DNA from 3 places in the Spinactinospora alkalitolerans genome. Region 1 is predicted to be linked to each of the others. Evidence: riboswitches for the same ligand, from Rfam matches in the RefSeq annotation. Region 1 holds a riboswitch; each other region holds the start of a gene.
What was found. A riboswitch is a leader RNA that binds a small molecule or an ion and turns the genes downstream of it on or off. The one in region 1 is predicted to bind thiamine pyrophosphate.

Region 2: another riboswitch for thiamine pyrophosphate. It lies ahead of HDA32_RS04715 (ECF transporter S component); the one in region 1 lies ahead of thiO (glycine oxidase ThiO).
Region 3: another riboswitch for thiamine pyrophosphate. It lies ahead of thiD (bifunctional hydroxymethylpyrimidine kinase/phosphomethylpyrimidine kinase); the one in region 1 lies ahead of thiO (glycine oxidase ThiO).

Annotation. Positions count from the first base shown of each region.
Region 1 covers NZ_JACCCC010000001.1:4,264,815-4,275,034, reverse strand. The annotation lists gene HDA32_RS18950 (sensor histidine kinase) at 1-443, shown strand, start outside; gene HDA32_RS18945 (LytR/AlgR family response regulator transcription factor) at 647-1,384, shown strand; gene HDA32_RS18940 (hypothetical protein) at 1,381-1,800, shown strand; gene HDA32_RS18935 (sodium:solute symporter family transporter) at 1,797-3,494, shown strand; gene pknB (Stk1 family PASTA domain-containing Ser/Thr kinase) at 3,983-5,950, opposite strand; gene HDA32_RS18925 (thiazole synthase) at 6,132-6,929, opposite strand; gene thiS (sulfur carrier protein ThiS) at 6,932-7,132, opposite strand; gene thiO (glycine oxidase ThiO) at 7,337-8,512, opposite strand; TPP riboswitch at 8,509-8,620, opposite strand; gene HDA32_RS18910 (Rv2175c family DNA-binding protein) at 8,756-9,115, shown strand; gene thiE (thiamine phosphate synthase) at 9,161-9,856, shown strand; gene HDA32_RS18900 (long-chain fatty acid--CoA ligase) at 9,989-10,220, shown strand, end outside.
Region 2 covers NZ_JACCCC010000001.1:1,011,366-1,021,585, reverse strand. The annotation lists gene HDA32_RS04740 (serine/threonine-protein kinase) at 1-1,598, opposite strand, end outside; gene HDA32_RS04735 (YbaK/EbsC family protein) at 2,493-3,035, opposite strand; gene HDA32_RS04730 (enoyl-CoA hydratase/isomerase family protein) at 3,040-3,828, opposite strand; gene HDA32_RS04725 (energy-coupling factor transporter transmembrane component T family protein) at 3,929-4,729, opposite strand; gene HDA32_RS04720 (ABC transporter ATP-binding protein) at 4,726-6,279, opposite strand; gene HDA32_RS04715 (ECF transporter S component) at 6,285-6,893, opposite strand; TPP riboswitch at 7,000-7,109, opposite strand; gene glgP (alpha-glucan family phosphorylase) at 7,251-9,893, opposite strand.
Region 3 covers NZ_JACCCC010000001.1:1,417,189-1,427,408, forward strand. The annotation lists gene HDA32_RS06345 (glycosyltransferase) at 1-208, shown strand, start outside; gene HDA32_RS06350 (hypothetical protein) at 539-838, shown strand; gene HDA32_RS06355 (winged helix-turn-helix transcriptional regulator) at 945-1,328, shown strand; gene HDA32_RS06360 (LysR family transcriptional regulator) at 1,310-2,275, opposite strand; gene HDA32_RS06365 (pyridoxal phosphate-dependent aminotransferase) at 2,412-3,689, shown strand; partial or broken gene HDA32_RS30510 (glycosyltransferase family 4 protein) at 3,752-4,951, opposite strand; gene HDA32_RS06370 (DUF6457 domain-containing protein) at 5,047-5,319, shown strand; gene HDA32_RS06375 (alanine/glycine:cation symporter family protein) at 5,505-6,920, shown strand; gene thiD (bifunctional hydroxymethylpyrimidine kinase/phosphomethylpyrimidine kinase) at 7,001-7,828, opposite strand; TPP riboswitch at 7,817-7,911, opposite strand; gene HDA32_RS06385 (serine/threonine-protein kinase) at 7,958-9,064, opposite strand; gene HDA32_RS06390 (acyl-CoA synthetase) at 9,114-10,220, opposite strand, start outside.

The sequences.
Region 1 (10,220 bases):
AGCTCCACTCGATCGACCGCTACCTGGCGCTGGAGCGCGCGCGCTTCGGCTCCCGACTGCGGGTCACCGTGCGCGTCGCGCCCGAGGTGCTGCCGGTGAAGGTGCCGTTCCTGTGCCTGCAGCCGCTCGTGGAGAACGCGATCCGGCACGGCATGGAGGGCGGCAACGGGCCGGGCAGGCTCAGCCTCATCGCGCGGGACGCGGGGGCCGAGGCGCACATCAGCGTCGAGGACGACGGCGTCGGGATGGACCCCCGGCGGCTGCGCGCGGTTCTGGCCGGACGGCGGCCCGCCGACTCCGCCGACTCCGGCGGGATCGGCCTGGCCAACGTCGACGAGCGGCTGCGCAACATGTTCGGCGACGCCTACGGCCTGGTGATCGAGACCGAGGTCGGCGCGGGGACGAAGATCAACCTGCGGATCCCCAAGTTCCTGTCCGAGTGACGAGCGGCGCACCGGGTGAGCTGCCCGCCGCCGTCCGGGCGACGTACGGCCGGGACCGATTCGTCGGCTCCCGGCCGGAACGGGCCCCGCGATGAAGCCGGAACCCCGCATATATCAGGGCATCCGGTCGTTCGCGCCTCCGTTCCCGTCGCTTCGTGCCAAACCGGTTGCAGTGGGTGACGGGCTCGGCCATCCTCGTTGCCATGCTTCGTGTCCTTGCCGTGGACGACGAGGTCCCGGCACTTGAGGAGATGGCCTATCTGCTCCAGCGAGACCCGAGGGTGGGGGACGTGGCCACGGCCGGCGACGCCACATCGGCCATGCGGCTGGTCAGCGACCTCGTCGCCGCCGGCGACCACCTCGACGCCCTCTTCCTCGACATCCACATGCCGGGTCCCAGCGGCATCGACCTCGCCCGGTTCACCTCCGCCCTGGCGCATCCGCCCGAGGTCGTCTTCGTCACGGCGCACGAGGACTTCGCCGTCACGGCCTTCGAGTTGAAGGCGCTGGACTACCTGCTCAAGCCGCTGCGGGAGGAACGGTTGGCCGACACCCTCGGCCGGCTCGCCCGGGTGCGCGGCCACCGGCCGGAGGAGAACAGGGTGGCGGTCGAACTGGCGGGGCGGGTCCGCTTCATCCCGCGCACCGACGTCTTCTACGCCGAGGCGCAGGGCGACTACGTGCGGCTGCGCACCGCCGAAGGGAGCTACCTCATCCGCAGCACGCTGGGCGCCCTCGAACGCGAATGGGACGGCGCCGGGTTCGTGCGGATCCACCGCAGCGTCCTCGTCGCCGCCCGGCACGTCTGCGAACTGCACTTCGACGGCTCCCGGGCCAGGGTCAAGGTGGGCGAGGAACTGCTGCCGGTGAGCCGCAGGCAGACCCGTGAAGTGCGCGACCAGTTCATCCGGCGGATCTCCGGGGATCCGGGCGTGTCGTGAACCGCCGCCCGGTTCCCCCCGGCGGCGCGGCCCCTCCCCGCCGCACCGTGGTCGTCGGCCCGGCCACCCAGCGGGCGATGCGGGCCGGCGCTCCCGTTCCCGCGCGCGCCGACCGCGTCCCCGACTGCACCCGGCTCATGCGCCGCCAATTGTCGCTGGGGCTGGCGCTCGTCGCCGTCGTGGCGCTGGTGCTGCTGGTCCTGCCGATGGTCTTCACCCTCCGCCCCTCGCTCAGCGGGGCGTGCTCGGGAGGGCTGCGGCCGGGCTGGATCGCCGTCGCGGTGGGGCTGCCGCCCCTGGCGGTGCTCGCGATGATGGCCCACGTGAGCGCCGTCGAGCGGCTGGAACGTCGGGCCGCGTTCAGGGCGGACGGTGCCGCGCACCCGGATCCGGCCGAGCCGGAGGACCGCCGGTGATCGAGCTCGTCGGTGGTGCGCTGCTCATGGCCATCACCCTGCTCGTCGTGCTGACGGTCGCGGGTTTCCACACCCGCTCCGGCGCGACGTCGGACTTCACGGCGGCCGTCCGGCCTCCGCACGTCCTGTCCTCCGCCGCGGCCGTCTGCGGCGAGTACCTCTCGGCGGTGACGTTCCTCGGCCTCGCCGGGGTCATGCTGGTCCACGGTTTCCAGGTCATGTGGCTGCTCACCGCGATCGCCCTCGGATACTGCGTGCTGACGGCCCTGGTCGTCGCCCCACTGCGCCGAGCGGGGGTCTACAGCCCTTCGGACTTCGCCGAGTGGCGGCTGCGCTCACGCAAGGTGCGCCGGGTGGTCAGCATCTGCGTGGTGGCGGCCGGCTGGCTGTACCTGCTGGCGCAGTTCAGCGCCGCGGGACTCCTGGTGCGCAGGTTCAGCGGCCTGCCGGGGTGGGCGGGCTGGGCGGCGCTGGCGGCGATCGTGCTGGTCATCGTGCTGTGCTGCTCCGGCGGGTCCAGCACCGGCTTCCAGGCGGTGCACTTCTGGTTCAAGCTCGTCGCCATCGGCGTGCCCGCCATGGCCCTCCTGGTGCTCTGGCAGGTTCAGGATGGCCGGCGGATCGAAGCCGACACGGTCCCCCGCTTCCGCGAGCCGACGTCGGTGCACATCGAGCGGGACCAGCGGCTGCGCGTGTCGGAGAGCACGCCGGTGACGGTGAGCGGGGAGCTGGGCCGGCGGTCCCTGGACGGGGAGACGGTGCGTCTGGAAGCCGGCGCGCACGAGGTGGCGGCGGGCAGCACGCTGTCCTTCGAGGCCGGCGCCGCCGTCCCGCACCACGCGGACCTGCCGGTCAAGGAGGGCGGGCGCTGGGCGGAGGTGGGCGTGGACGTCCCGCTGATCGACGCCTACTCCGTCTACATCGCCCTCGCGCTCGGCGTCGTCGGGCTGCCCCAGTTCGTGGCGCGCTTCTACGGCGCGCCGAACGCCCGCACCGCGCGCCGGACGGTGGTCGTGGTGTTCGCGCTGATCGCGGTCTTCTCGATCTTCCCCGTGGTCTACGCCGGGCTGGGCCGGGTCTACGCCGGCGACCTGCTGACCACGGCGCGCACCGACCTCCTGGTGCTGGAGCTGCCGGGACGGATCGCCCCGGGCCTCTCCGGCGTGCTGCTGACCGCCCTGGTGGCGGCGGGCGCGGCCGTGGCCGTCATCACGGTGTCGGTCGGCCTGGTCACGGCGCTGGCCGGGACCATCTCCCAGTGCGTCCTCGGCGGCGGCACCCAGGCGTTCCGGCTCGGGGCGGCCATGGCGGTGGGGGTGCCGCTCGCGGTCAGCGTCGCGCTCCCCGAACTGTCGCAGGCCGGCCTGATGGCGATGGTGGTCCCCGCGTTCCGGCTGAGCGCGGCCACGGTGGCCCCGCTCCTGCTGCTGGGCATCTGGTGGCGCGGGCTGACCGATGCCGGGGCCGCGGCGGGACTGGTCACCGGGCTGCTCGGCACGGCGGCGAGCACGCTGCTCACGGCCGAGGGGGAGGCGGGCACCGGCCTGCCGGCCGATGCCACCATCGTGCTCGTCCCGCTCACGTTCGCGGTCATGGTCGTCGTCTCCCGGCTCACCCGCCGCCGGGTGCCCGGTGACGTCGCGGCCGTGCTCGCGCGCATGCACCTTCCCGAGGAGACCCCGCGCATCCCGTGACGGGCCGTCCGGACCGTTCGCCGTCCGGGAGCGACCGTTCGTCGATGGCGGATTTCCGCATGGCGACCTCTCGGCACCGCCCGTCGATCAAAGGCCGAAGAGAGCGGTTCGCAGACCGCACACGCCGTAGGGTGATGGCTGAGCGACCGGCCGATCGCCGTATCGGTCGACACGCCTCGGTCTGCCGGCCGGTCGCTCGTGAAGAGGGGGAGAGACCCGGCGCCGTCAGCCCGCGGAGCGCAAGCGCCGCGGCACGGAGGGGAGCGGCGTCGGAGCGCGTCGCCCGGCGGCCATCGCACGACGATGGCGGCCGGGCGACACCGCTGTGCGGACCCTCACTGATGTCGGGCGATCGGATCCGCACAGGGGGTCGGCCATCGCAGTGCGCGCAAGTCGCCAGCGGCACGGCCGTCCGAGCCCGAAAGCCCCATCTCGCCCCCGAACGCAGCGGTCACCACCCGTCAGCCCGGCCTTCGCCCGGCGCCCGGTCAGTCCCCGCCCCGGCCCCGCCCCCGGCCGTTGTCGCCGTTGTCGTCGTTGTCGTCGTTGTCGTCGTCGTCACCGCCGCCGCCCGGAGCGAAGGGCGACACGAACAGCTCGATCTCGGCGCCCTCCTGCGCCTTGCCCTCGGGGCTGTAGGAGCCCACCCGGTCGCCGCCGAGGATCCGGGTCACCTTGACGGTGAAGCCGAGCTCCTCCAGTTGCTTCCTGGCGTCCTTGGCCTTCATCCCCCGCACGTCGGGGATCTCGATCTCCTCGGGACCGGAGGAGACGGTGATGGTCACGGTGTCGCCGCTGCCGACGCTCTCGCCCGCGGCCGGGGCCTGCTCCATGACCTCGCCCTTGGGCACGTCGTCGCTGGGCTTCTCGGCGACGTCGACCGCGAGGTCGTTCTCCTCGAGCTGGCGCGTGGCGTCGTCCTGGCTGAGGCCGACGACGTCGGGCAGGTCGAAGCCGGCGCTGACCTGGAGCGTCACGCTCTCCTCCCGGTCGGCGCCGTCGCCGGCGGAGGGGTCGGAGGACAGCACGGTCCCCGGCGCCTCCTCGTAGGAGACCGTCTCCTCCTCATCGATCTCGGTGATGCCCTGCTCCTCCAGGAGCTCGCGCGCCTCGCCCACGGGCCTGCCGACGACATCGGGCATCTCGACGGTCTGCGGCCCCTGGGACAGCGCCACGGTCACGGTCTCGCCGGGGAGGATGCGCTCGTCGGGGGCCGGGGTGCTCTCGGCGATCATGCCCTCCTCGGCCTCGTCGCTGTAGACCCGCTCGTCCGACACCTCGATCTTCAGCCCGGCCCCGGACAGTTCCTCCTGCGCCTGCTCCTGGCCCATGCCGACCAGGTCGGGGACGCTCTCGTAGCGGCCGAGCAGCATCCACCAGCCCAGGCCCAGCAGTGCCACCAGGAGCACGCCGCCCACGAGCAGCAGCGGGTAGTTCAGGTTGGGACGCCGACGGGCGGGGGCGCCGTCGTCGCCGTACTCGGCCGGCGGGAGGTCGACCTCGTTGAGGTCGACGACCAGGGTGCTGTTGGAGCCCTCGCCGGTGGCCGGCTCCGTCCCGGCGGCGGCGGGGGTGCGGGTGAGCGGCATGTCGGGGCCGGTCTCGGGCATCGCCTGGTAGACGGCGAACACCGAGGTGAGGAACTGCCCGGCGTCACCGGGGCGGTAGCGCGGATCGCGCTCGGTGGCCCGGGTGACCAGCGAGTCGATCTCCTGGGGCACGCCGGGGACGGTCCGCGAGGGCCGCGGCACGTCCTCGTTGACGTGCTGGTAGGCGATCGCGATCGGGCTCTCGCCGGTGTGCGGCTGCCGACCGGTGAGCAGTTCGTACAGCATGATGCCGGCGGCGTAGACGTCGGTGCGCGCGTCGGAGACGCTGCGCGAGATCTGCTCCGGCGCGAGGTAGGCGGCCGTGCCCATGAGCGTGCCGGTCTTGGTGAGGTTCTGCTGCGTGGCCTCGACGACGCGGGCCAGCCCGAAGTCCACCACCTTGACCTGGCCGTCCTCGGTGAGCAGGACGTTCTCGGGCTTGACGTCGCGGTGCACCATGCCGGCCTGGTGGGCCGCGCCGAGCGCGGCCAGCACCGGGACCATGACCTGCAGCGCGTCGCGCGGGTCGAGCCGGCCCCGGGCGGTGAGCAGGTCGCGCAGCGTGCGCCCGGGCACGTACTCCATGGCCAGGTACACGTGTCCCTGGTCGGTGCCCTGGTCGTAGACCTGCACGACGTTGGGGTGGGAGAGCTTGGCCACCGAGTGCGCCTCGTTGATGAAGCGGCGCACGAAGTGGGGGTCCTGGGCGAGGGAGGAATGCATGACCTTCAGCGCGACGCGCCGGTCCAGCCGCAGATCGTGCGCGACGTAGACCGTGGCCATGCCACCGCCGTCGACACGGGACTCGACGTAGTAGCGATGGTCGAGCGTCGTGCCAACAAGCGGGTCCGCAGTCGTCATGTCCACGAAGGTGAGTTTACGGGCGATTGCGGTGAGAAGTGAGAGGAAGGCGGTTTCTGCGAGTCGCGGACGGGGTAACGCTCCACCTCAGACTCCTGCGGACGGCCCCCGTTTCTTCTCGGAGATCCGGGGTGCCGCCACGCAGGGTGAACGAGTGTGCGCCCGGGGTCGCGTCCGCGGTGGCGGGCTACTCCGCCGCGGGGGAGGAGGCGTGGGCGTAGCGGCGCACCGGGATGCGCCCGGCCCGCCGCGCCAGGCGACCCGCTGTGACCGCATCGCGCATCGCCGCCGCCATCAGCGCCGGCTCCCGAGCCCGGGTCACGGCGGTGGCCAGCAGGACGGCGTCGCAGCCCAGTTCCATCGCCAGCGCGGCCTCGCTGGCGGTGCCGATGCCGGCGTCCAGGATGACCGGCACGCCGGCCTGCTCGACGATCAGTTCGATGTTGTGCGGATTGCGGATCCCCAGCCCCGACCCGATCGGCGCGCCCAGCGGCATGACCGCGGCGCAGCCCACCTGCTCCAGGCGGCGGGCCAGGATCGGGTCGTCGTTGGTGTAGGGCAGCACCACGAACCCGTCGTCGACGAGGCGCTCGGCCGCGTCGAGCAGCTCCACCGGATCGGGCAGCAGGGTGCGCTCGTCGGCCACCACCTCCAGCTTCACCCAGTCGGTCTGCAGCGCCTCCCTGGCCAGCCTGGCGGTGCGCAGGGCGTCGGCGGCGGTGAAGCAGCCGGCGGTGTTGGGCAGCGGCCGGATGCCGTTGGTGCGCAGCACGTCCCACACCGACCCCTGGGTGCCCGGGTCCACCCTGCGCATCGCGACGGTGGTGATCTCGGTGCCGGAGGCGAGCAGGGCCTCCTCCAGGACGTGCAGCGACGGCGCGCCGCCGGTGCCCATGATGAGCCTGGAGCCGAACTCGCGCCCGGCGATGACCAGCGGGTCGCGGCCGGTCGCGGGGAACGGTGCCTCGGTCGTTGCGGCGGTCATCGTCAACCTCCCTGGACGGCGGTGAGGACGTCGACGCGGTCGTTCTCGGCGACCGCGGTCCTGGACCACTCGGTCTTGGGCACGACCTCGTCGTTGACCGCGACCGCGACGCCACTGGCGGCATCGGTCAGCGAGCGGACCACGGACTCGACCGTGGTCTCGGGCGCCATGTCGCGGCGCTCACCGTTGATGATCACGTGCACGGGACTCACTTCTTCCTTCGCGGGGACGTCGGGCGCGCGGCCGGCGTCGATTGGGCATGGCCGGTCAAAGGGGTGCTCATCGAACTCTGACTGCTGCGTTCGTGGGGCGGGATGGGATTTCCAGGGCTCGGACCTGCTGTGCCGCCGGCGCTGCGCGCACTGCGACAGCCAACCCCCTGTGCGAGCGCGGTCGTCAAACATCAGTCAGGCCGGGACACCGAGGTCACGGGTCGCGGCGAACCTGCGGGCGTGGTCGGGCAGTGGTGCGCCGGTCAGCGCCTCGGCCATGGCGTCGCCGGTCGCCGGGGTCAGCAGCACGCCGTGCCGGAAGTGGCCGACGGCCAGGTGCAGCCCGGGGATCCGGGTCGGACCGAGCAGCGGCTCGTTGTCGGGGGAGCCGGGGCGCAGGCCCACGCAGGTCTCGGCGATCTCCAGTTCGCTGACGCCGGGGACCAGTTCGCGGGCGTCGCGCAGGACCTCCCACACGCCGCCGACGGTGAGCCGGGTGTCGTACCCGGTCTCCTCCTGCGTGGCGCCGAGCACGATCTCGCCGTCGGCCCGCGGCACCAGGTACACGGGCGTACCCCTGACCAGGCCGCGCACCGTGCGGGTGACGATCGGCTCCTCGCCCTCGGGGGTGCGCAGCCGCAGCAGTTGCCCCTTGACCGGACGCAGCGGCGGGAGCACGTCGGCCGGCACCCCGCCGATGCCGGGGGTCCAGGTGCCGGCCGCCAGCACCACCTGCCCGGCGTCCAGGCGGTCGCCGCCGCTCAGGCGCACGCCCAGCGCGGCGCCGCCGGATACGACGACCTCGGTGACGCGGTCGGTGACCAGCTCGGCGCCGCGGTGCAGCGCCGCGGCCCGCAGCGCCGCCATCAGCCGGCGGGGGTCGACGGAGTGGTCCTCGGGCGCGAGGACGCCGCCGCGCACCGACGGCGCCAGCATCGGTTCCAGCCTCCGGCACTCGCGGCCGGTCAGCCGCTGGGCCTTGACGCCGAGCCGGCCCTGCAGCTCCATCAGCTCGGTGAGCCGGGCCAGGTCGTCGGTGTCGAAGGCGACCTGCAGGGTCCCTTCGGCGCGGTACCCGGCGTCGCGGCCGCTCTCGGACTCCAGTTCGGCGATGAAACCGGGGTAGCGGTCGCGGGAGTGGATCCCGAACCGCATGAGGGCCTCTTCGCCGAAGGCGGCCTCGGTGGCCGGGGTGAGCATCCCCGCGGCGACGCCGGAGGCCGCCGCGTGCGGCTCCGGCGCGACGACGCTCACCCGCAGTCCCCGCTGGGCCGCCCGCCATGCGGTGACCAGGCCGATCAGCCCGGCTCCGACGACGACGACATCGGGGGCGGGCCGGGAGGAACCGTGGTCGGATGGTGGTGTGCGCACGTCTCGCCTCCACTCCCTTCGCCGGCATGATCCGGATCAGGTTCGTGCGGTCGGAGGCTCACAGCCTCCCTCTCAGCCGGGTCCCACCCGGCTCCCGCGGGGTTTCATGTTCTACGGCAATGCTAGAACGTCGCGGCGCGGTGGGGGCAACGCGCCCGCTCGTCACCGCTCACCACTACGCCTACAGCGATAACGCCCCGTGTCCGCGTTTGGATTCCAGTGGTATGTGGGAGATTGGCTGACGTGACACAGATTGACCGCGACACCGACGCCCTCGTGGGCGACTGGCTCACCATCAACGAGACCGCCCAGGCGCTCGGTGTCAGTCCGAATCGGATCAAACAACTGATCAACGACCACAAGCTCCTCGGGGTGCGGCGCTCGGGGGTCTGGTCGATCCCCGCCGTCTTCATCGCCGACGGCGAGATCGTCAAGGGCCTCTCCGGTACGCTCACCGTCCTCGCCGACTGCGGTTTCACCGAGGACGAGGCGCTGCGCTGGCTGTTCACGGCCGACGACACGCTGCCCGGCGCCCCGATCGACGCCCTCATCGCCAACCGTGGCACCGAGGTGCGCCGCCGCGCCCAGGCACTGGCGCTGTAGGGCCGCCCTCCGCCGCCCGGCGGCGTCGGTCCTATGCTGGGCGGCGTGAATGCGAGCTTGCGGGAGCGCCTTGACTCCGCCCTGCTGTACCTGTGCACCGACGCCCGCCAGGGCCAGGGGGACCTGGCCGACTTCCTGGACGCGGCGCTGTCGGGCGGCGTGGACATCGTCCAGTTGCGCGACAAGACCCTGGAGACCCGCCAGGAGCTGGAGTGCCTGGAGACCGTTCGGGAGGCGTGCGACCGCCACGGCGCACTGCTGTCGGTCAACGACCGCGCCGACATCGCCCGCGCTGTGCGCGCCGATGTGCTGCACCTGGGCCAGAACGACCTGCCGGTGCCGCACGCTCGCGAGATCATCGGTCCCGGGCCGCTGATCGGGCGGTCCAACAACGCCCCGGAGATGGCCGCGGCCTCGGCCGTCGAAGAGGGCGTCGACTACTTCTGCGTCGGCCCGGCCTGGGCCACCCCCACCAAGCCGGGGCGCCCGGCCGCCGGCCTGTCCGTCGTGGAGCACGCGGCCGGACTCGGCACCGACCGCCCCTGGTTCGCCATCGGCGGCATCGACCTGTCCAATCTCGGCCAAGTACTGGACGCGGGCGCCCGCCGCGTCGTCGTGGTCCGCGCCATCACCCTGGCCGAGGACCCTCGGGCGGCTGCGGCCGAGTTCAAGCGCAGGCTGGTGGCCGCGGGGGAGCGCGGTGCCGGAACCGCGTCCGGCGGCGTCGGCCCGGTGTCGTGAGACAGTGCCCTAACACCGTTAGGTAACGGTCGTCTTTCCGCCCTACCCCCGACGTCTCTCGCCCCTTACCCTCGTGGCACCGATCACACCCGGCATTACCAGCGATGGGGGCGATGACCTATGCGCAGCACCATGCAGGACGTACCGCTGTCAATCGCCGACCTGGTCCGCTACGGCACGACGGTGCACGGCGGGTCTACGGTCGTCACCTGGACCGGGGCGGAGCCGCGCCGCACCGCCTACGCCGAGGTCGGGCGCCGTGCGGCCCAACTGGCCCACGCCCTGCGCGAACTGGGGGTCACCGGCGACCAGCGCGTGGCCACGTTCCAGTGGAACAACCAGGAGCACCTGGAGGCCTACCTCG
Region 2 (10,220 bases), 3.3 Mb from region 1:
CCGACGATGATGCCGGCGAGCAGGTAGCCGAGCCCGTAGAGCAGGGTGGTCCCCAGCGTGCGGACCAGCGCCCACGGCATGCTCAGCGCCACCACCATGCTGTCGGAGCTCTTGGGCCCCCTCGTCTGCAGGCGGCGGGCGTGCTCGATCTTGACGGTGTCCAGCGCGCCCAGGACCGTCACGGTGAGCACGCCGAGGAACAGCCCGATCGTGGGCACCATCAGGCTCAGGCCCACCACGGCCAGCAGCAGCGGGATGAGGATCAGCGACGGCAGCCGCTTGGGCTCGTCGCCGTAGTAGTCCTGCTCGTCCCCGTCGTCGTCGGAGATGTAGTCGCTGAGCCGGTCCTCGCGGCCGGCCTTCCCTCGGCGGCCGAAGAGGCCGCGGCGCGGCTCCTCCTCGTAGTCGTCGGCGGGGAACGCCGCGGTGCGGTCGGCGCGCCGGCCCCTGTCGTAGTCGACCGGGGTCAGGATGTCGCGGAACTCCTCGGGGCGCAGCGTGGAGTTGAAGAACTGGGTCTGCGGCGCGTCGTCGGCCGACGGGTCGCCGTACTCCGGGTACTCCGGGGCGTCGGCGGGCAGCAGCCCGGTGCGCTGCGGATCGTCGGCCGGCGCGGCCATCGTCCGGTCGGTCCCGCCGGACTCGGCGGCCATCGTGCGGTCGGTGTCGGCCACCTGGGTGGCGTCGTTCCAGGGCCGCGCGGGCTCCTCGCCACCGCGCCCGGCCGCGGCGCCCGCGAGCCCGCCCGCCGCAGCGCCGTGGGCGATCGTGCCCCCGACCCCCCGGGGGTCGGGCATCTGCGCCTGCACGGTGTGGTTGCCGGTGATCCCCGAGGGCTGGTGACCGGTGTCCTCGGCCCAGGGCAGGTCGAGGTTGAGCCGGCCGGTCTCGGCGACGAGCTCCGCCGAGGTCGGCCGCGCCTGCATGTCGCGGGCGACCGCGGAGCGCACCAGCGGCTGCAGCGCATCGGGCATGCCGTCGAGGTTGATCTCGCCGTTGAGGATGCGGAAGAAGATGACCTCGAACGCGCCGGCGCCGTAGGGGGCGTTGCCGGTCGACGCGAACGCCACGGTGGCGCCCCAGGCGTGGATGTCGGTGGCCGGGCCGAGGTCGGTGCCCTCGATGACCTCCGGCGACAAGTAGCTGGGCGTGCCGACGAACGTGCCGGTCTGGGTGAGCTTCGCGCCGTCGACCGCGTGGGCGATGCCGAAGTCGATGACGATGGGCTCGCCGTTGGAGATGATGACGTTGCCGGGTTTGAGGTCGCGGTGGATCACGTCGGCGACGTGGATGTCGGCGATCGCCCGGGCCAGGCCGGAGACCAGCCGGGTCAGCGCGCGGCCGCGCAGCGGGCCGTGGTCGGTGACCGTCGCGTCCAGCGTCGGACCGGGAATGTACTCGGTGACCACCCAGGGCAGCCGCGCGTTGGTGTCGGCGTCGATGACCTCGGCGACGTTGCGGCTGTGCACCCGGCGCATGGTCTCGACCTCACGGGCCAGCCGGGCGCGGGCGATGTCGTCGCCGGCCACCTCCGAGCGCAGCACCTTGATCGCGACGAGCCGATCCTGAGGATCTACGGCTTGGTACACAACGCCCATTCCGCCCTGACCGATACGCCGGCGGATCGTGTATGGGCCAATGCGTTCCGGCAGCCCCTCGTCCTCGGGGAAACCTGCCGTCATTGCCATAGTGAACTCATCCCCTCAAACCCCGCGTACCACCGTCTTCCAGCCTATCGGCCGGGGCGCGATCGGGCCGCGCGGCGGCGTGCGGCCCGCCGCCGTTGTTCTGGCCGCGCCTCGTGGACCACAGCGACTCACCCGTCCGGCCCGTCACCGGATCGCTCTGCGGCGACACCGCCGCGACGCCGCGATGAACGCCACACCGGTCAGGCCGCCCGATGGCCGAGGGGCCGTGCGGCTCCTCGCCTGCGTCGCCGGTTCGGGTGACCACATGAGTATGACGGAAAAACGGAGGACTCGGTTCAGGGACGAACATCACGATCGTGCGTACGGCGCACCGGATGCGCCGGCACCCCCAGCTTCCCCTGTTCACGACCGAAAGACCAGGACGCGGCCGCGGACTCGGGGAAGAACCGGGGTTCTCCCCGATCCATCGGCTTGAGTCCTAGCCTCGGCCCAAGGAGGAAGTGGCGTGCGGGGGGCGATTCTCTCGCGTGGCCGTCAGGCCCGTGGACGGAGAAATCGCCCACCCGCGCGCGAAGCGGACCCGCCACCTTCGGTGCATACCGACACCATGGTTTCGGCCTGACCACCAAAGTGGCGGCGTGGATGGCGCGGCGCCGGTGCGATCCCCGCAATGGGCCTTCGGCCACACGAGAGGATCGCCCGGTCACCGCGGGCTCCGGCCTTCGGCTGAGGCCACAAGACCCCCTTGGGCTTGAGGTCAAGACCCAAGGCCGGGCCCGCCGCCGGTCATCGGGGCGGCCGGAACCGGCCAGCCTCGCTCGGCGGCGGCGCGGCGGAGCCCCGCTACACCGGTCGGGCCAGCTCCTCGACGACCTCGGCTCCGGGGAGCTCGGCCAAGGCGGCTCCCGGAAGGGCGAGCTTGGACCGGCGCAGGCCGCTGCCGACCACGACGTCGGGGGCGGCCGCGACGGCGGAGTCGACCAGGATCGGCCAGTCCGCCGGCAGCCCGATCGGGGTGATGCCGCCGTACTCCATGCCGGTCTCGCGCACCGCCTCCTCCTGGACGGCGAAGGAGGCCTTGCGCGCCTCCAGCCGCTTGCGGACGACCCCGTTGACGTCGGCGCGCGTGGTCGCCAGCAGCACGCACGCCGCGAACCGGGTCCGCCCGCCCCGCTTGGCCGCGATCACCACGCAGTTCGCCGAAGCCTCCAACGGAACGCCGTAGGCGGCGCAGAAGGCCGCGGTGTCGGCCCGGTCCGGATCGATCTCGGCGACCAGCAGCCGGTCGACCGGTGTCGCGTGCTTCCAGGCGGCGACGGCGCTCGCGACCGGGGCGGCCAGCAGGTCGGTCCGGTCGGCGGCGGGACGGGTGTCGAGTCCCCACATCGCGCTACCGCCCCTCGAACTTCGCCTTGCCCGGCCCCTGCTCGACGAAGCTGCGCATGCCGGTCTTCTGGTCCTCGGTGGCGAACAGCGCGGAGAACTGCAGCCGCTCGACCTCCAGGCCGGTGTCGAGGTCGACCTCGATCCCGGCGTCGACGGCCTGCTTGGCCGCACGCAGCGCGACCGCGGGGCCGTCGGCGTAGCGGGCGGCCATGGCCACGGCCGCGGAGTAGACCTCCCCTGCGGGGACGACCGCGTCGGCCAGGCCGATCGCCAGCGCCTCGTCGGCGGCGACGTGCCTGCCGGTGTAGATGATGTCCTTGGCCCTGGCCGGACCGATCAGCCGGGGCAGGCGCTGGGTACCGCCCGCGCCGGGGATGATGCCGAGCTGGATCTCGGGCTGGCCCAGCTTGGCGTCGTCGGCGACGACCCGGAAGTCGGCGCACAGCGCGAGCTCGCAGCCGCCGCCGAGGGCGTAGCCGGTGATCGCGGCGATGACGGGCTTGGGGATCCCGGCCACGGCGGTGAAGGAGTCCTGCAGCCGCTTGGAGTGCGCGGCCATCCGGGCGTAGGTCATGTCCGCCATCTCCTTGATGTCGGCGCCCGCGGCGAAGACCCGCTCGCCCCCGTAGACGACCACGGCCCGCACCGCGTCGTCGGCGCCCACCTGCGCGGCCGCCGCACCGATCTCCGCCTGGACCTGGGCGTTCAGCGCGTTCATCTTCGGCCTGTCCAGCCGGATGACGGCCACGGCCGGGTTCTCCTGGTCGGTCTCCACACGAACGAACTCGCCCACTGCCACTCCCTTTCACGTGCGGGTGCTGTGCTCACCATTGCTTACCACTCGGCGCGGACCCGGCGCGCGGGCAGGTCGGCGTCGGCGCGGCGGTGCGCGCTCACCCGAACAGCAGCTCCCAGGTGCCCAGTCGGTGGGAGACGGCGTGAGCCGCGCACAGGAGGGCCGCGGCGGCCGCGATGAGCCACGTGTCCGATGCGCGCCAGACGCTCTCGCGCGCGTGCGTGCGCGGCCCCGAGCCGAACGCCCGCGCGTCCATCGCCATGGCGAGCAGCGTGCCGGTGCGGATGGACCGGACCAGCAGCGCGAACAGCCGGCCGAAGAAGATCCCGACGGCGGCGACCGGGTTGCGCCCGGCCTCCAGGCCGCGGGCCCTGCGGGCCAGCGTGATGGTGCGCCACTGCCCGGCCAGCAGCGGGATCAGCCGCAATGCGGCCAGCACACCCATGGCGGGCCGCTCGGGCACCCTGAGCTTCTGCACGAGGGCGTCGGCCATCTCGGTGGGGTCGCTGCTCATCGCGGCGAGGATGCCGGGCAGCGCGATGGCCAGGAGCCGCGCGGTCGCGCCAAGGGCGCCCAAGGGCCCCTCCTCGCCGTACAGCAGGTTCACCGCCCCGGTGGACAGGCCCATGAACAGGAACGGCACCCCCAGCACGAGCAGCATCCTGCGGTTGACCCCGCTGAACGGCACCAGGAGCAGGACGCCGCCGAGCACGATCCCCCCGGTCACCGGGTCCACCGCGGGAATCAGCCCCAGCGACAGCAGGAGCGCGGCGATGAGCTTGGCCGCGGGGTTGCGACGAAGCAGCCAGTATCGCGCTCCCCCGTCCTCGCCGACGGTGAGGGTCAGTTGGTCACCGGAGCCGGTCGGGGCCGGTCGGCCGGATGCCGCGGCGCTCATCGGGTGGCCTCCGGGGCCCGCACGGGGGCGACCCCGCCGTCCGAGACGCGGAGTCGCGCGTCGGCGAAGCGCCGCAGCAGCAGGGCGTCGTGCGTGGCCATGAGGACGGCGCGGCCCTGGGCACGCAGCGCGGACAGCAGTTCGACGAGTTCGGTCCAGGTCCTGGTGTCCTGGCCGAAGGTCGGCTCGTCCAGGACCAGGACGTCGGGGGCGTGCGCGGGACCGGAGCTGAGCGCGGTGGCCACCGACAGCCGCCGCTTCTCCCCGCCCGACAGCGTGTAGGGGTGGACGTCGGCGAGCCCGGTGAGGCCCAGCCGCTCCAGCAGCTCATCCACCCACGCGGCCGTCGCCGCCTCGCCCATCCCGGCGCGCAGCGGCGCGAACCGCAGCTCGTCGCGCACCGTCGCGGTGACGAACTGGTCCTCGGCGTGCTGGAACACCGTGCCGACGTGCCGGGCGAGGCGCCGGGCGGGCCAGCGCACCAGCGGCCGGGGGTCGGCCTCGGCGAGCGAGCCGCGCGGCCGGACCGCGCCGGCGTGCGGTTTGCTGAGTCCGGCCAGCATCATCAGCAGCGTGGACTTGCCCGCGCCGTTGGGGCCGGTCAGGGCGGTGGCGGTACCGGCGGCGACGTCGGCCCGCACCCGGTCCAGGACGACGCGCGACGCGGCGGCGCGCATCCCCGGTTCGAACGGAGTGCGCGCGGTGCAGTCCGCGGCCTCGATGAGAACGGGCCCGCCGGGAGCCGGGGCCAGCGCCGGATCGGGCTCGTTGCCGGGAATCCACACCCCTTGGGCCGCGAGCGCCCGGCCGTGCTCGGCGAAGACCGCGCGGGGGGTGCCGTCGGCGATCACGCCGCCGCCCGGCTCGACGACAACGACCCGGTCGACGAGGTCCACCACCTCGGCGACCCGGTGCTCCACGAGGACGAGGGTGGCCTCGGTGGTGGCCGGCAGTCGGGCGATGAGCCCGCGCACGAGTTCGGCCCCGGCGGGGTCGAGGTTGGCGGTGGGCTCGTCGAGCAGCAGCAGCCGGGGGCGCATGGCCAGGGCCCCCGCGACGACCAGGCGCTGCTTCTCGCCGCCCGACAGCGCGGCGGTGGAGCGGTCCCGCCCGTAGGGGAAGCCGACCTGGCGCAGGGCCGCGTCGACGCGGGGCCAGATCTCCTCGCGGGCGACCCCGAGGTTCTCCAGGCCGAAGGCGACGTCGTCGCCCGCGCGAGCCATCACCAGCTGGGTCTCGGGGTCCTGGCTGACCAGCGCGGTGTCGTCGCGCCGCCGCGCCGCGGGCTCCCCGTCGATGAGCAGGGCTCCCTCCTGCTCGCCGCTGATGGCGCTGTCGGGCCCGGTGAGCCCGGCCAGCGCGTGCAGCAGGGTGCTCTTGCCCGCGCCCGAGGCGCCCAGGAGCAGCACGCGCTCGCCGGGTTCGAAGGTCAGGTCGACGCCGCGCAGCGCGTGGGTGCCGCGGCCGGAGTGCCGCCAGCCCCATCCGGCGAGTTCGACGCGGGCTCCCCGGCCGCCCCCGGCGCGGGCGGCCCCGTTCGTCGTGGGCATCCCGGCTAGCCCCGGGCCGAAGGGAAGGGGGCCAGCGCGTCGGTCCTGGCCAGGGCCGTGGTGAGCAGCCGTCCGCCGACGCCCGCGATGAGGCCGGCGCTGACCAGAACGATTGCGGCGTAGGCGAGCTGGTACTCGATGGGCCAGGTGACGTAGGTGGTGATGTTGTCCTTGATGGCCGGGGAGATCCCGGCGGCGACGCCGGCGAGCACGGCGACGCCCGTGTTCCAGCGCCGGTAGGCGAAGGCGAGGAAGACCAGCTCGGGCAGCAGGCCCTGGAGCACTCCGGAGACGATGACGGAGACGCCCCACGGGACGCCGAGCAGGATCGAGACGGAGGCCGCGGCGACGGAGGTGAGCAGGGCCGCGCCGGCCTTGCGGATGACCAGGCCGCCCAGCACGCCGGGCAGCATCCACATGCCGTAGATGACGGCCTGGGCCGGCGGGAAGAACACGAACAGCGGCTCGGTGGCGGTCCACAGCACGCCCCACAGCCAGAAGACGACCCCGATGCTGACGCCGATGACGGCGGCGACGACGATGTCCACGGTCCGCCAGTTGAGGACGGAGTACCCGGGCCCGGGCCCGGTCTTGAACCTGGATTCGGTGCTCATAGCGGGATGTCCCTTCGTACGTGACGAGAGGGCTCGGCCAAGAGTGGCCGCCCGCACACGTGCGCGCACCGATCGCCGAAACCGGTGCGCGGAGCACGCGCCACCGGCGGCGGTTCCCACGACTTCCTTCGCTGGCATGACCCAGATCAGGTGTGTAAGGGTCTGCGGAACGGTTTTCCGCACTCTCAGCGCCGAAGCGCTCCCCTGTCGGTTTCCTCCATTATGGGCGGTGCACCACCTGATCGGTCAAGGGCCGCGGGTCTCACGGTGGTTCCCTCGCCGATCTCGACCTCGTCGGGGTTGTCGCAGCGTTCTCAGGCCCCACAAGGTCAAGATCGGCGGGCACAGGTCGCCGCGCTACCTCAGCACCATGCCGTTGCCCATGCCCCCCGGTGGCTCGGGGACCACGACCAGGCCCATCTCCGCCGGATCGGTGAGCAGGGGATGTTTGGGCAGCACCCGCACGGTGTAGCCGCTCGCGCCCGCGCGCTCCAGCGGGACCGAGCCCGTGTAGCGGATCAGCGGGCCCTCCTGCTGCTCGCCCGACGCCACCGCGAGCTCGGCGAAGGACGGCTCCACCAGCTCCTCGGAGTCGTTGATCCGGCCGAACGCGATCTCGACGCGGATGTCGGCGGAGTCGAGGTCGCCGAGCACCAGCGTGGCCCGCACCTTCAACTCGCCGCCGACCTGCGGCGGGTCGTCCACACCGGCCACCTCGACGTGCTCGATGCGCACGCCGGGCCAGGCCCGCCGCACCCGCTGCTTCCACGCGGCCAGCTCGCGCACCCCGGCCGTGTCCCCCCTCCTGGTGAGCAGCCGGGAGGAGGCGGCGGCGGGCCGGTACAGCAGCTCCACGTAGTCGCGCACCATCCGGTTCGCCAGCACCTTCGGGCCGAGGGAGACGAGGGTGTGCTTGACCATCTCCAGCCAGCGCTTGGGCAGGCCGGACTCGTCGTGGTCGTAGAACAGCGGAGCGACCTGGTCCTCGAACAGCTCGTACAGCGCGGCGGCCTCCAGTGCGTCGCGCCGGTCCGGTTCGCCCACCCCGTCGGCGGTGGGGATGGCCCAGCCGTTGGACCCGTCGAACCACTCGTCCCACCAGCCGTCGCGGATGGAGAGGTTCAGCCCCCCGTTGAGCGCCACCTTCATCCCGGAGGTGCCGCACGCCTCCAGCGGGCGCAGCGGGTTGTTCAGCCAGACGTCGCTGCCCTGCACCAGCGAACGCGCCAGCGCCATGTCGTAGTCGGGCAGGAACACGATCCGGTGCCGAACGGCGGGGTCGTCGGTGAAGCGCACGATGTCCTGGATGAGGCGCTTGCCCCCCTCGTCGGCGGGGTGGGCCTTGCCCGCGATGACGATCTGGACCGGCCGCTCCGGGTGCAGCAGCAGCGACTTCAGCCGCTCGGTGTCGCGCAGCATCAGGGTGAGCCGCTTGTAGGAGGGGACCCTGCGGGCGAAGCCGATCGTGAGCACGTCGGGGTCGAGGACGTCGTCGATCCAGCCCAGCTCGGCCTCGCTGGCGCCGCGCTGCCGCCAGGACCGGCGCAGCCGCTTGCGCGCGTCCTCGACCAGCCGCTCCCGCAGGGTGCGGCGCATCTCCCACAGTTCGAGCTCGGAGGCCCCGGTCACCTTGCGCCAGCCTTCGGGGCGGGTGAACTCCTCGGAGTCGGCGACGACGCGCTGCGCCAGCTCCTGGGCCTCCTCGGCGATCCAGGTCCGCGCGTGCACGCCGTTGGTGATCGAGGTGATGGGCACGTCGTCGGCGTCGAAGCCCGGCCACAGCCCCTGGAACATCCTGCGGCTGACCGCGCCGTGCAGCCTGCTGACGCCGTTGACCCGCTGGGCCAGCCGCATGCCCATGACGGCCATGTTGAACACGTTCGGGTCGCCGCCGGCGTAGGTCTCCGCGCCCAGCGCCATGGCGCGGTCGACCGGCAGCCCCGCGATGGCGCTGTCGCCGCTGAAGTGCCGTTCGACCAGGTCGCGCGGGAAGCGGTCGATCCCGGCGGGCACGGGGGTGTGCGTGGTGAACACCGTTCCGGCCCGGGTGGCCTCCAGCGCCTGCTCGAACGTCAGGTCCTCGGCCGCGATGTACTCGCGGACGCGCTCCAGGCCGAGGAAGCCGGCGTGCCCCTCGTTCATGTGGAACACCTCGGGGGCCGGGTGCCCGGTCAGCTCGCAGTAGGCGCGCACGGCGCGCACGCCGCCGACGCCCAGCAGCAGCTCCTGGCGCAGCCGGTGCTCGCTTCCGCCGCCGTAGAGCCGGTCGGTGACGCCGCGCAGCTCGGGGTCGTTCATCTCCTGGCAGGCGTCGAGCAGCAGCAGCGGGACCCGGCCGACCCGCACGACCCAGACGTGCGCCACCAGCCTGCGCCGGTCCGGCAGGTCGATGACGACGCGCACGGGGTCGCCGGCGCGGTCCTGCAACTGCGTCATCGGCAGTCCGCGCGGATCGATCTCGGGGTAGTGCTCCAGCTGCCAGCCCTCCGGGGACAGCGTCTGGGAGAAGTAGCCGTGCCGGTAGAGCAGGCCGACGCCGACGACGGGCACGCCCAGGTCGCTGGCGCTCTTGAGGTGGTCCCCCGCGAGGATGCCGAGTCCTCCGGAGTACTGCGGCATCGCGGCGGTCAGACCGTACTCGGCGGAGAAGTAGGCGATGGCCGCGGGGGGCTCCTGCCCGCCCGGATCGCCCGGGTCGCCGCGCAGCCCCTGGTACCAGCGCGGTTCGGCCAGGTAGCCGTCGAGGTCCGCGGCCACGTCGTTCAACCTGGACCGGAATCCGGAGTCGGCGGCGAGCTCGGCGAGCCGCTCGCCCGCGACCTCCCCGAGCAGCCGGAGGGGGTCGTGGTCGACGGCCTCCCAGATGTCGGGGTCGACCGCGGCGAAGATCTCCCGCGTCGGGACGTGCCACGCCCAACGCAGGTTGGCCGCGAGCCGGCCCAGCGGGGCGAGCTCTTCGGGCAGGACGGTACGGACGGTGAACCTACGGATCGCCTTCACGGAGCGTGAGGCTAGTCAATGTGGGCGCCGGGCGCGAGCCTGCCGCGCGATCTCACCCCATGTGCCGGAAATAGGGTTTTCAATACCGATGGTCCCCTCTGCGAGGTGTGCCGGAAATAAAGAAGACAGTTTTCGGCGAGATGTCGCAAAGGTAAATTTTCTTCGATTTGGCACGCGGTATCCGGACCCGCATCAAGCCGTTGACACGGGCGATACCGGTGTGTCCGGAGTTGTCCGTGTGTCGAAGGCCCGTTTTGTCCGCCGACGCCGCCACCACGGATGATTGGCCAGCGTATGCGCGGGTAGTGAGGTGTGACTACTATCACA
Region 3 (10,220 bases), 2.8 Mb from region 1:
GCTCGCGGTCCTGGAGTCCCCGGAGCGCCGGGCGGCCATGGGCGCGGCCAGCAGGGAGATCGCGCAGACCCACGACCACCGGCGCTCGCTGGACCGGTTCGAGGAGATCTACGCCGAGGTCCGGCCGACCCGCACGGTCCCGTCGCAGTACGGCCTCGTCACCACCGGTCTCCCTCGGGCCGGGCGCCGGTCCGCGATGGCGGCCTAGACGAACTGACCGCGGGGGTGGAGGGCTGTGGTCGAAGTCCTCCGTTCACCACCGCATGACCTGGGAAGGCCGCCGTCAGCGCCGGCGCGCCGACGACAGCCCCACCGGGCCCGCACAACCACGGCAGGGACCCGGAGACAGTCCCAGCCCTCTCCCGTCAACGTCAGTAGCACATCTAGCCGCGCATCGGGCGCCGGGACGGAATGGTTCGGCCCGGCGCCTACGTCACTTTCCGTACTTTTTGCGACACGTTCCGGTGATATCTCCCTGGTCCGGGAAACACCCTCACACGTGTGGTTCGTTGGGGGCAGACGCAGCGGGTCATCGTCCGTGGTCGATGGGCTGACGGCCCGGATCGACCGCGCGGAGCGCGACGCCGACGCCCACGAGGCCGTGATGGCCGTCCACGAACGCGAGCACGCCGAACTGGCGCGCAGGGTGCGGCTGCTGGAGACCGAACTCGACGTGCTGCGGCGGGAGCGCATCGACGCCTACGCCCGCTGGTGGAACGCGCGGGAGGATCGGGACCGGACCCGCCACATCGCGCGCCGCCTGCGACGCCGCCTCCAGCGGCTGCGCCGCCGCCTCCCCGTGGTGGGCGGCTGCGCCGACGGGTACGTCGAGGGCTGAGCGTGATCGCCCCGGTACCGACGGCCGCCGATGCGTGCGTTGAACCGGCAGGTCACTCCAGTGGTTTCCATCAGATATCGGCGCATCGGCGACATATGCTTTCGACATGGAGAGCAAGGAGTCGACGCCGGACCGGCCCGGTGACCTCGACGACCCCGCCTGTCCCACCCGCCGGCTCATCGACCGCGTCGGCGACAAGTGGAGTGTGCTGGTCATCCTGCACCTGGTCCGGGGCACACACCGCTTCTCGGAGCTGCGCTGCGCCATCGGCGGGGTGACGCCGAAGGTCCTCACCCACACGCTGCGCGAGCTGGAGCGCGACGGACTCGTCGAACGCGAGGTCCACGCCGAGGTGCCGCCCCGCGTGGAGTACCGGCTCACCGACCTCGGGCGCGACGCCGTCGCCCCGCTGGACGCGCTGCGGGATTGGGCCGAGGCCGGCCTGCCGCGCGTCCTGCGGGCGCGCGAGCGCTACGACGCCGGCCGTTGACCGCTCACGGCGTCCGCGCCCGGCGTCGCCCCGAGCGCACGGCGCACGTCCTGCGCCGCGGCGTAGAGCGCCTGGAGGGTGGCGTTGATCGCCGGGCGCCGCACGCTGCCGCCGCGCACCACGGCGTAGACGTCGCGCACCGGCGCGCCGTGCGGCAGGCGGCGTATGGCGATCCCTCCGGTTCCGGCGGTGAGCGCCAGCGCGGGCACCGCCGCGATCCCGATCCCGCGCGACACCAGGCTGAGGATGGTGCCCAGCCCCTCGAACTCCCAGGCGGCGGCCGGGGCGCCGCCGAACTCGGCCAGCAGCCGGTCGGTCGCGCCGCGGGAGGGCTCGCCCTGCGGCGCCGTCACCCATGACTCGTCGCGCAGTCGGCGCAGGTCCACCTCGACGTCGGGATCGGCCAGCGGATGCTCCTCGGGCACGGCGAGCACCATGGGGTCGTGCAGCAGGTGGTAGTGGCGGAGCTTGCCCGCTGCGCTGTCGGGGCGGCGGCCCGACCAGTCGTCGACCAGGGCGACGTCGACCTCGGCGGTGCTGACCAGGCGGGTCCCCGTGCCCTCCATGGTCTGGCGCAGCACCAGCTGCATGCCCTCGTGCTCGCCCAGGCGCTGGGCCAGCGACGGCGCGAACGCCACCGCCGCGGTCGGGAACGCCGTCATGGTGACCCGGCCCAGCGCCACGCCGGCCTGCGAGGCCAGCACCGATTCGGCGGCCTCGACCATCGCCAGGATCTGCTCGGCCTGCTCGGCGAGCAGTCTGCCGGCGTCGGTGAGTTCGGCGCTGCGCGCGGTGCGGTCGAGCAGCGGCGCGCCCACCTCGCGCTCCAGCGTCGAAAGCTGCTGCGACACCGCCGAAGGCGTGTAGCCCAGGGCCGCGGCGGTGGCCGCGATCGTGCCCTGGTTCGCGAATTCATTAAGAAGATGTAACCGCCGCAGGTCGAGCATAAGACCACCTTAGGGTACCCATCGAAAAGGCTCGCTTGTCCTGATGGACATGAATGGGCAGGCTGGGGGTAGTCGATCTTCGTGCACTCGTGATCGGCATTCGTCGTCACCGGACGTATGTGGAGTTGATTTCCCGATGTCTGTCACCGTGTCCGCGACTCTCGCCGTCAATGAGGCGATGGCGGAGAAGCGGCGCCGGGGCCTGCCCGTCCTGCCGATGGGATTCGGTGAAGCGGGCCTGCCCGTCCACCCCGCCCTGCGGGACGCCCTGTCGGCGGGGGGTGACAGAAACGCCTACGGCCCGGTCGCCGGCATCGAGGAGCTGCGCGTCGCTGCGGCGGGGTACTGGCGGCGCCGCGGTCTGCGGACCGACCCGGACCTGGTGGTCGCCGGACCGGGCAGCAAACCGCTGCTCTACGGACTGCTCCTGGCCATCGGCGGCGACGTCGCCCTCGCCTCACCGAGCTGGGTCAGCTACGCGGCCCAGGCCCGGCTGGCCGGCCACCGGCCCATCATGGTGCCGACCCCGCCGGCGCAGGGCGGGGTGCCGGAGCCCGACCTGCTCAAGGCCGCCGTGACCGAGGCCCGCGGCCGCGGGCGAGACGTGCGCGCCGTCGTCGTCACCACGCCCGACAACCCCACCGGGACCGTCGCCTCGCGCGAGACCGTCCGCAGGCTCACCGAGGTCGCGCGCGACCTCGACCTGGTGATCGTCTCCGACGAGATCTACCGCGACCTCGTGCACGACCCCGCCACCGCCGTGCACAGCCCCGCGGAGTTCGCCCCCGAACGCACCGTCGTCTCCACCGGGCTCAGCAAGAACCTGGCCCTGGGCGGCTGGCGGCTCGGCGTCACCCGCCTGCCGGACAACGACCTGGGCGGGCGGCTGCGCGCCGAACTGCTCGGCGTGGCCAGCGAGATCTGGTCCAGCCCGACCGGGCCGGTCCAGCAGGTCGCGGCCTACGCCTTCGGTGAGCCCGCCGAGATCGCCGACCACATCGCGCGCAGCCGACGGCTGCACGGCATCGTCGCGCGCGCCGTCGCCGACCGGTTCGCGGCGGCCGGCGCCATGGTGGCCGCGCCCCAGGCGGCGTTCTACCTGTACCCCGACTTCGACGCCTGGCGGGAGCGGCTCCTGGAGCGCGGGGTCACCACCGGGCCCGAACTCGCCCGGTTCCTGCTCGACACCTACGGGATGGGCGTGCTGCCGGCCGCCGAGTTCGGCGAGAGCGGGGACGCGCTGCGGCTGCGGGTGGCGACCAGCCTGCTCTACGGCGACACCCAGGCCCGGCGCTACAGCGCCCTGGCCGCCGACGATCCCACGGCACTGCCGTGGATCCGCGCCCACCTGGACCGGCTCAGCGAGGTGCTGGAGGACGTGACCGCCCCACTGGGCGCGATGACGGCGCGGTAGTGGCCGATGAGCTCGTCGTTGATCGCATCCCACGTCCGGGCGCACACGGTGGCGCGGGCGGCCGCGGCCAGGCGACCGCGCAGGTCCGGGCTGTGGATCAGCCGGCCGGTGGCCAGGCGCAGCTCGCGCACCGAGTCCGGCGCGTACAGCAGCCCGTTGTGCTCGGGGATCACCAGGTCCAGCGGTCCGCCGGAGGCCGGGGCCACGACGGGTACGCCCGAGGACAGCGCCTCCTGCACGGCCTGGCAGAACGTCTCGTCGGCGCCGGTGTGCACGAAGACGTCCAGGCTCGCGTGCAGCCGGGACAGCTCCGCGCCGGTGCGCTGCCCCAGGAACACCGCGTCCGGCAGCATCCGGCGCAGCCGCGCCCGGTCGGGCCCGTCGCCCACGATCACCAGCCGCGCCCCGCGCAACCGCGCGACGTGGGCGAGCAGGCCGACCCGCTTGTCCCGCGCCAGCCGCCCGATGTAGCCGACCAGCACCTCCCCGCCCGGTGCGAGGCGCCGGCGCAGCCCCTCGTCGCGGTGGCGCGGGTGGAAGCGCTCGCCGTCCACACCGCGCTGCCACAGGCCGAGCCGGGGGAAGTCCCGCTCGGCCAGCCGGTGCAGCGTCGCGGAGGAGGGGACCAGTGTCCGGTCCACGGCGGCGTGGATCCGGCGCAGGTAGGGCCACAGCGCGTCGCCCGCCGGGATCCCGTAGCGGGCGGCGAAGCCGACCAGGTCGGTCTGGAACACCGCGACGGTGGGCAGCGCCCAGCGCCGCGCGACCTCCACCGCCGCGTGCCCGAGGAACGCCGGTGAGGCCAGGTGGACGATGTCGGGGGCGAAGCCGCGCAGCGCCGTGGTGATCAGTCGGCGGGTGGGCAACCCGACGGAGAAGCTCCGGTATCCCGGCAGCGGAACACCGGGCAGGCGCAGCACCGGGAAGCCGGCGTAGTGGGCCGGGCCGGGACCGGGAGCGAGGATGACGGCCCGGTGGCCGCGCGCGGCGAGGTGTTCGGCGATCCGGCAGACCGAGTTGGTCACACCGTTCACCTGGGGCAGGAAGGACTCGGTCACGATCGCGACGCGCAGCGGCGCCGCCGGGTCGGTGGAGGGGGTGCGGCGGGGGTGGCGGGCATGGGTCTGTCTCCCAAGGGCGGGTCCTCTCCGGCGCCCGTCGACGCCGGACCACGCCGTCGACGCTAGACAGCCGACGTGAACCGGGCCGGGTCCGCGGATGAACGCCCGTTGAGGGGGAGCGGAGCGCGGCGGCGTCGGCACCGTGGGGGATGGAGGGGGCGGCGGGTTTCCGAACGGGCGGAATTCGCGCGACCATGGAGGCGCGTTCCCGCGCCACCGCGTCGAAAGGAGTCCCGGTGACCCTCACCGAATGGGCGCAGCACGTCTGCGCCGAATTGGAGCTGCAGGACGAGATCGGCAAGGCCGACGTCGATCGGATCCTCGACCTGGCCAAGGACGCCGCGCACTCCGTGGCGCGCCCCGCCGCTCCGCTCACCACCTACCTGCTGGGCATCGCGGTGGGCCGCGGCGCCGACCCCGAGAGCGCGGCGGCCCTCATCAGCCGGCTCGCGCTGGCGCAGGCCGAGGACGGCGAGGAGCGGGCCCGACCGGACTCCTCCCGCCCCTGACCCGCCGCAGCCGCAATCAGGGCGTGGACGAACCGTGACGCGAAAGTGACGAAGCGGTGTAAATGTTTGGCTGCATCCCGTGCCCGGTGCACCTCCGGTACGTACCACCGCCATCGGACCGGCGCCCACCACAAGTGGTCGCGGGGAGATGACGGATCCCCGACCGAACCAAAGGAAAGTCGTTCATGGAGCAACTCCAAAGCATTCTGGACCTGGTCTCCGGGGTCGTCTGGGGACCCTTCGTCCTCATTCCGCTACTGCTGCTGACGGGGCTGTTCCTCACGGTTCGGCTCGGCGGCCTGCAGTTCCGGGTGCTCGGCCACGCCCTGTGGCTCGCGCTCATCCGCCGCAAGGAGCACGGCGGAGCCAAGGGCGACATCTCGCACTACCAGGCTCTGAGCACGGCGCTGGCCGCCACGGTGGGCGTCGGCAACATCGCCGGTGCGGCGCTGGCCATCGGCGTCGGCGGCCCGGGCGCGCTGTTCTGGATGTGGATGACCGCCCTGCTGGGCATGGCGACCAAGTACAGCGAGGCGCTGCTCGGCGTGAAGTACCGCCGCCCCGACAGCAAGGGCGAGATGAGCGGCGGCCCGATGTTCTACCTCAGCCGCGGCCTCGGCGGCGGCCTCGGCAAGACGCTGGGCGTGCTGTTCGCGCTGTTCGGCGCGCTCGCCTCCTTCGGCATCGGCAACATGACCCAGGCCAACACCGTCTCCGCCCAGCTCGAGAGCGTCTGGAGCGTTCCGACCTGGGTCTCCGGCATCGTGATGGTGGTCGTGGTCGGCGCGGTGGTGCTCGGCGGCATCAAGAGCATCGGCCGGTTCGCCTCCGGGGTCGTCCCGCTGATGATCGTGGTCTACATCCTCGCCGCGCTGACCATCCTGATCGTGCACGTCGGCGACCTGCCGGCCGCGATCGCCCTGGTCTTCCGCGACGCGTTCACCGGCAGCGCCGCGACCGGCGGTCTGCTGGGGTCGGCGCTGCTGTTCGCCATCCAGCAGGGCGTGGCGCGCGGCATCTTCTCCAACGAGTCCGGCCTCGGCACCGGCGGCATCGCGGCCGCGTCGGCGAAGACCGACCAGCCCGTGCGCCAGGCCATGGTCTCCATGACCCAGACCTTCATCGACACCATCATCGTCGTGACGATGACCTGCCTGGTCATCATCGTCACCGGCGCCTGGCAGGAGGGCGACAAGACGGACGGCTCGCTGATGACGTCGGCGGCCATGAGCGATGGCCTCTCGGTGATCTCGCCGGCCCTGGGCACGGTGGGCGGCTACATCATCGCCATCAGCGTCATGTTCTTCGCCTTCACCACCATCGTCGGCTGGTGCTACTACGGCGAGCGCTGCATGGACTTCCTCTTCGGCCGCGTGGCCGTGGTCCCGTTCCGGGTGCTGTTCACGCTCGTGGTCATGGTCGGGGCGACCCTCGAGCTGACCACGGTCTGGAGCTTCAGCGACATCGCCAACGGCCTGATGGCGCTGCCGAACCTGGTCGGCCTGCTGCTGCTCTCGCCGATCGTGGCCGCCGAGACCAAGAAGTACTTCGCCAACCCCGACTGGAGGAATCCCGACGCGCCGATGGTCGACGTCCGCTAGCGACGGCGCAGGGCAGCGAGCGGCGGAGCGAAAGGGGCGCCGCGGCCACCGGCCGCGGCGCCCCTCGCCGTCCGCCCCTTTCAGCCGCGCTCCCCGACCCCCTCGCCCCACCAGGCGTGGAAATGGTGGACGGGGCCCTTGCCGTGGCCGACCTCCAGGTCGTCGGCGTGCCGCAGCGCCTCGGTGAGGTAGTTCTTGGCGTCGCGCACCGCCTCGAACCAGGCGCGCCGCTGCGGGCGCAGCGCGGCGATCGCCGAGGACAGCGTGCAGCCGGTGCCGTGGGTGTTCTTGGTGGGGATGCGCTCGGCCGAGAACGTCTCGGGGGCCGCCTCCGCCGCCACCAGCAGATCGGTGCTGCTCTGCCCGCTGAGGTGGCCGCCCTTGAGCAGCACCTGCCTGGCCCCCAGCGTCAGCAGCCTCGTGGCCTGCTCGCCCATTGACGCCAGGTCGTGCACCTCCTCCTCGCCGAGGAGTTCGGCGGCCTCGGGCAGGTTCGGCGTGACCAGGTCGGCGCGCGGCAGCAGCTGCGACCGCACCGCCTCGATCGCGTCGGCGGCGAGCAGCCGGTCGCCGCTCTTGGCCACCATGACCGGGTCGAGCACGACGTTGGGCAGCCGGTGGTCGTCGATGGCCCGGACCACGGCGTCGATGACGCCGGTGTTGCCCAGCATGCCGATCTTGACCGCGTCGACCCGGACGTCGTTCAGGAGCGTGTCGAGCTGGCTGGTGATGAACTCCGGCGGGACCTCGTGCACCTCGCGCACGCCGGTCGTGGTCTGTGCGACGAGCGCGGTCACCACGCTCATGCCGTAGCCGCCCAGGGCCGAGAAGGTCTTGAGGTCGGCCTGGATCCCCGCGCCGCCGCTGGGGTCGGTTCCGGCGATGGACAGGATGTTGAAGCTGGTCAAGGACGTCCCTTCGCTAGCACTACCTAGATCAGGTTCACGGGTGTGCTCTCAGCCGGACCGATCCGGCACCCCGCGCCCATGGTGACAACGCTAGCAACGATCATGGCGGGAACGCCGTCCCCGACCGCCTCAGCCGCCGGGCGTGGCCGTCTGCGACGACGGCGAGGGGCCGGGCTGGTCCTCCGGTAGCAGCGTGCTGGACAGGTACTCCACCAGCAGCGGCGCGAGGATCAGCGTGACGATGCCGACCAGCAGCGAGATGAGCAGGCCCCACCAGCGGCCGCGGTGCGCCGCGCCGAAGCCGCCGGGGGCGCCCATGGTCATCTTCGCCCCGACCGGCAGCGGGGTGTTCGGCCCGGTCACGGCGCGGGGCGGCGCCAGTCCGGAGACGTCGAGCCGAGTGGGCGTGAGGTCCTCGGTGGTGCCGCCGGCGGCGACGTCGGCCAGTGCGGAGTCCAGCGCGGCGCCGACCAGGCGGTGCTCGGGGTCGTGCTGCAGCATGCCGTTGAGCACCGGGCGCAGCGGACCGGCCCGCCGGGCCGGGTCGGGGGCCTCCTGCATCGCCGCGGTGAGCCGGGCCGCCGGGGTGTCGCGCTCGTAGGCCGAGCGGCCCTCGACCGCGAAGTACAGGGTCGCGCCCAGCGACCACAGGTCGGCCGCCGGGGTCATGGTGCCGTCGTGCAGCCGTTCGGGCGCGACGTAGCCGGGGGAGCCGGGCAGCCGTCCGGTGAGCGTGAGCCTGTCCTCGGAGTCCGACACCGCGATGCCGAAGTCGCTGAGCACCGGTCGGCCGTCGGGCAGCAGCATCACGTTGCCCGGCTTGACGTCGCGGTGCAGCACGCCGGCCTCGTGCGCGGCACGCAGCGCGGCGAGCAGCCGGCGGCCGATCTCGGCCACGCGGCGGGGCGGCAGCGGCCCGTCGTCCTGCACCACCTGGTCCAGTCCGCGGCCGCGGACCAGCTCCATGATGATCCACGGCCGGTCGGCCTCCTGCACGACGTCGTGGACGGTGACGATGGAGGGATGGCTCAGTCCCGCGCAGATCCGGGCCTCGCGCATGGTGCGGCGCACCAGCTCGTCGCGGACGTCGGCCTCCAGGTCGCGGGAGACCCGGACCTCCTTGACGGCGACCTGCCGGTGCAGCAGTTCGTCCTCGGCGCGCCAGACGGTCCCCATGCCGCCGTGGCCGATCGGCTCGACCAGTCGGTAGCGTTCGGCGAGTATCTGCGGGCCCATGGTCAACGACGATAGCGCCGGCATCGCCGCCGGCGCATCGCGCGGACGGTCACCTCTCGGCCACGGACGCCGGGTCCCGGACCACGGCGGCGGCCCACCGGTAGTCCTGCTTGCCCACCGCGGTGCGCTTGACCTCCTCCACCCTGTGGAAGCGGCGCGGCACCTTGAAACCGGCCAGCCTGGTGCGGCAGAAGTCGCGCAACTGCTCGTCGGTGGGACTGCTGCCGGGCGCGGGTGAGACCACCGCGGTGACGCGCTGACCGAGCCGTTCGTCCGGCGCGGGGACCACGATCGTGTCGCTGATGCCGGGGTGCGACTTGAGGACGGACTCCACCTCTTCGGGGTAGACCTTCTCGCCACCGGTGTTGATGACGGCCGAACCGCGCCCGAGCAGCACGACGGAACCGTCCTCGGCGACCGTGCCGAAGTCCCCGGACATCACCCAGCGCCGGCCGTCGGCATCGACGGGGAACGTCCGCTCGGTCGTGGCCGGATCGTTGTAATAGCCGAGCGGGATCCGGCCGGTGCGCGCGATCCGGCCGATCTGCTCGGAGCCGGGCGGCAGCGGCCGCAGCGCCTCGTCCAGCACCGAGACGCTGGCGCCCATGGTGAAGCGGCGGGTGTCGCCCTCGGCCCCGGACGCGCCGCACACGCCCGTCTCGGAGCCGCCGTAGCTGTCGTTGAGGGCGGCAGTCGGCCGCCACGCCCGCCACAGCTCCCGCACGGCCGGGCTCAGCGGAGTGCCGCCGGAGCTGAGCACGTGCAGTCCGGCGCACCGGTGCGGCTCGGCGAGCAGGCGCTGGGCGAACGGGCGCGCCATGGCGTCGCCCACGCACTGCACCATCTGCACGCCCTCGCGGTCGGCCAGCGCCACGGCGCGGCGCGGATCGAAGGCCCGGTCGGTGTTGAGCACCACGGTCTGCCCGCTGAACAGCATGGCCAGGGCGTTCCACTGGCCCGCGGCGTGCATCAGCGGGCCCAGGACCAGCATCGCGCGCCCGCGGGCCCGTGCGGCGCGGGCGCCCAGTTCGCCGGGGCCGGCCGCGCGGGGCGAGCCGGGGCGACGGCGCTCCAGAGCCACCCGGAACAGGTCCTCCTGGCGCCACATCACGCCCTTGGGGTAGCCGGTGGTGCCGCCGGTGTAGAGCAGGTAGAG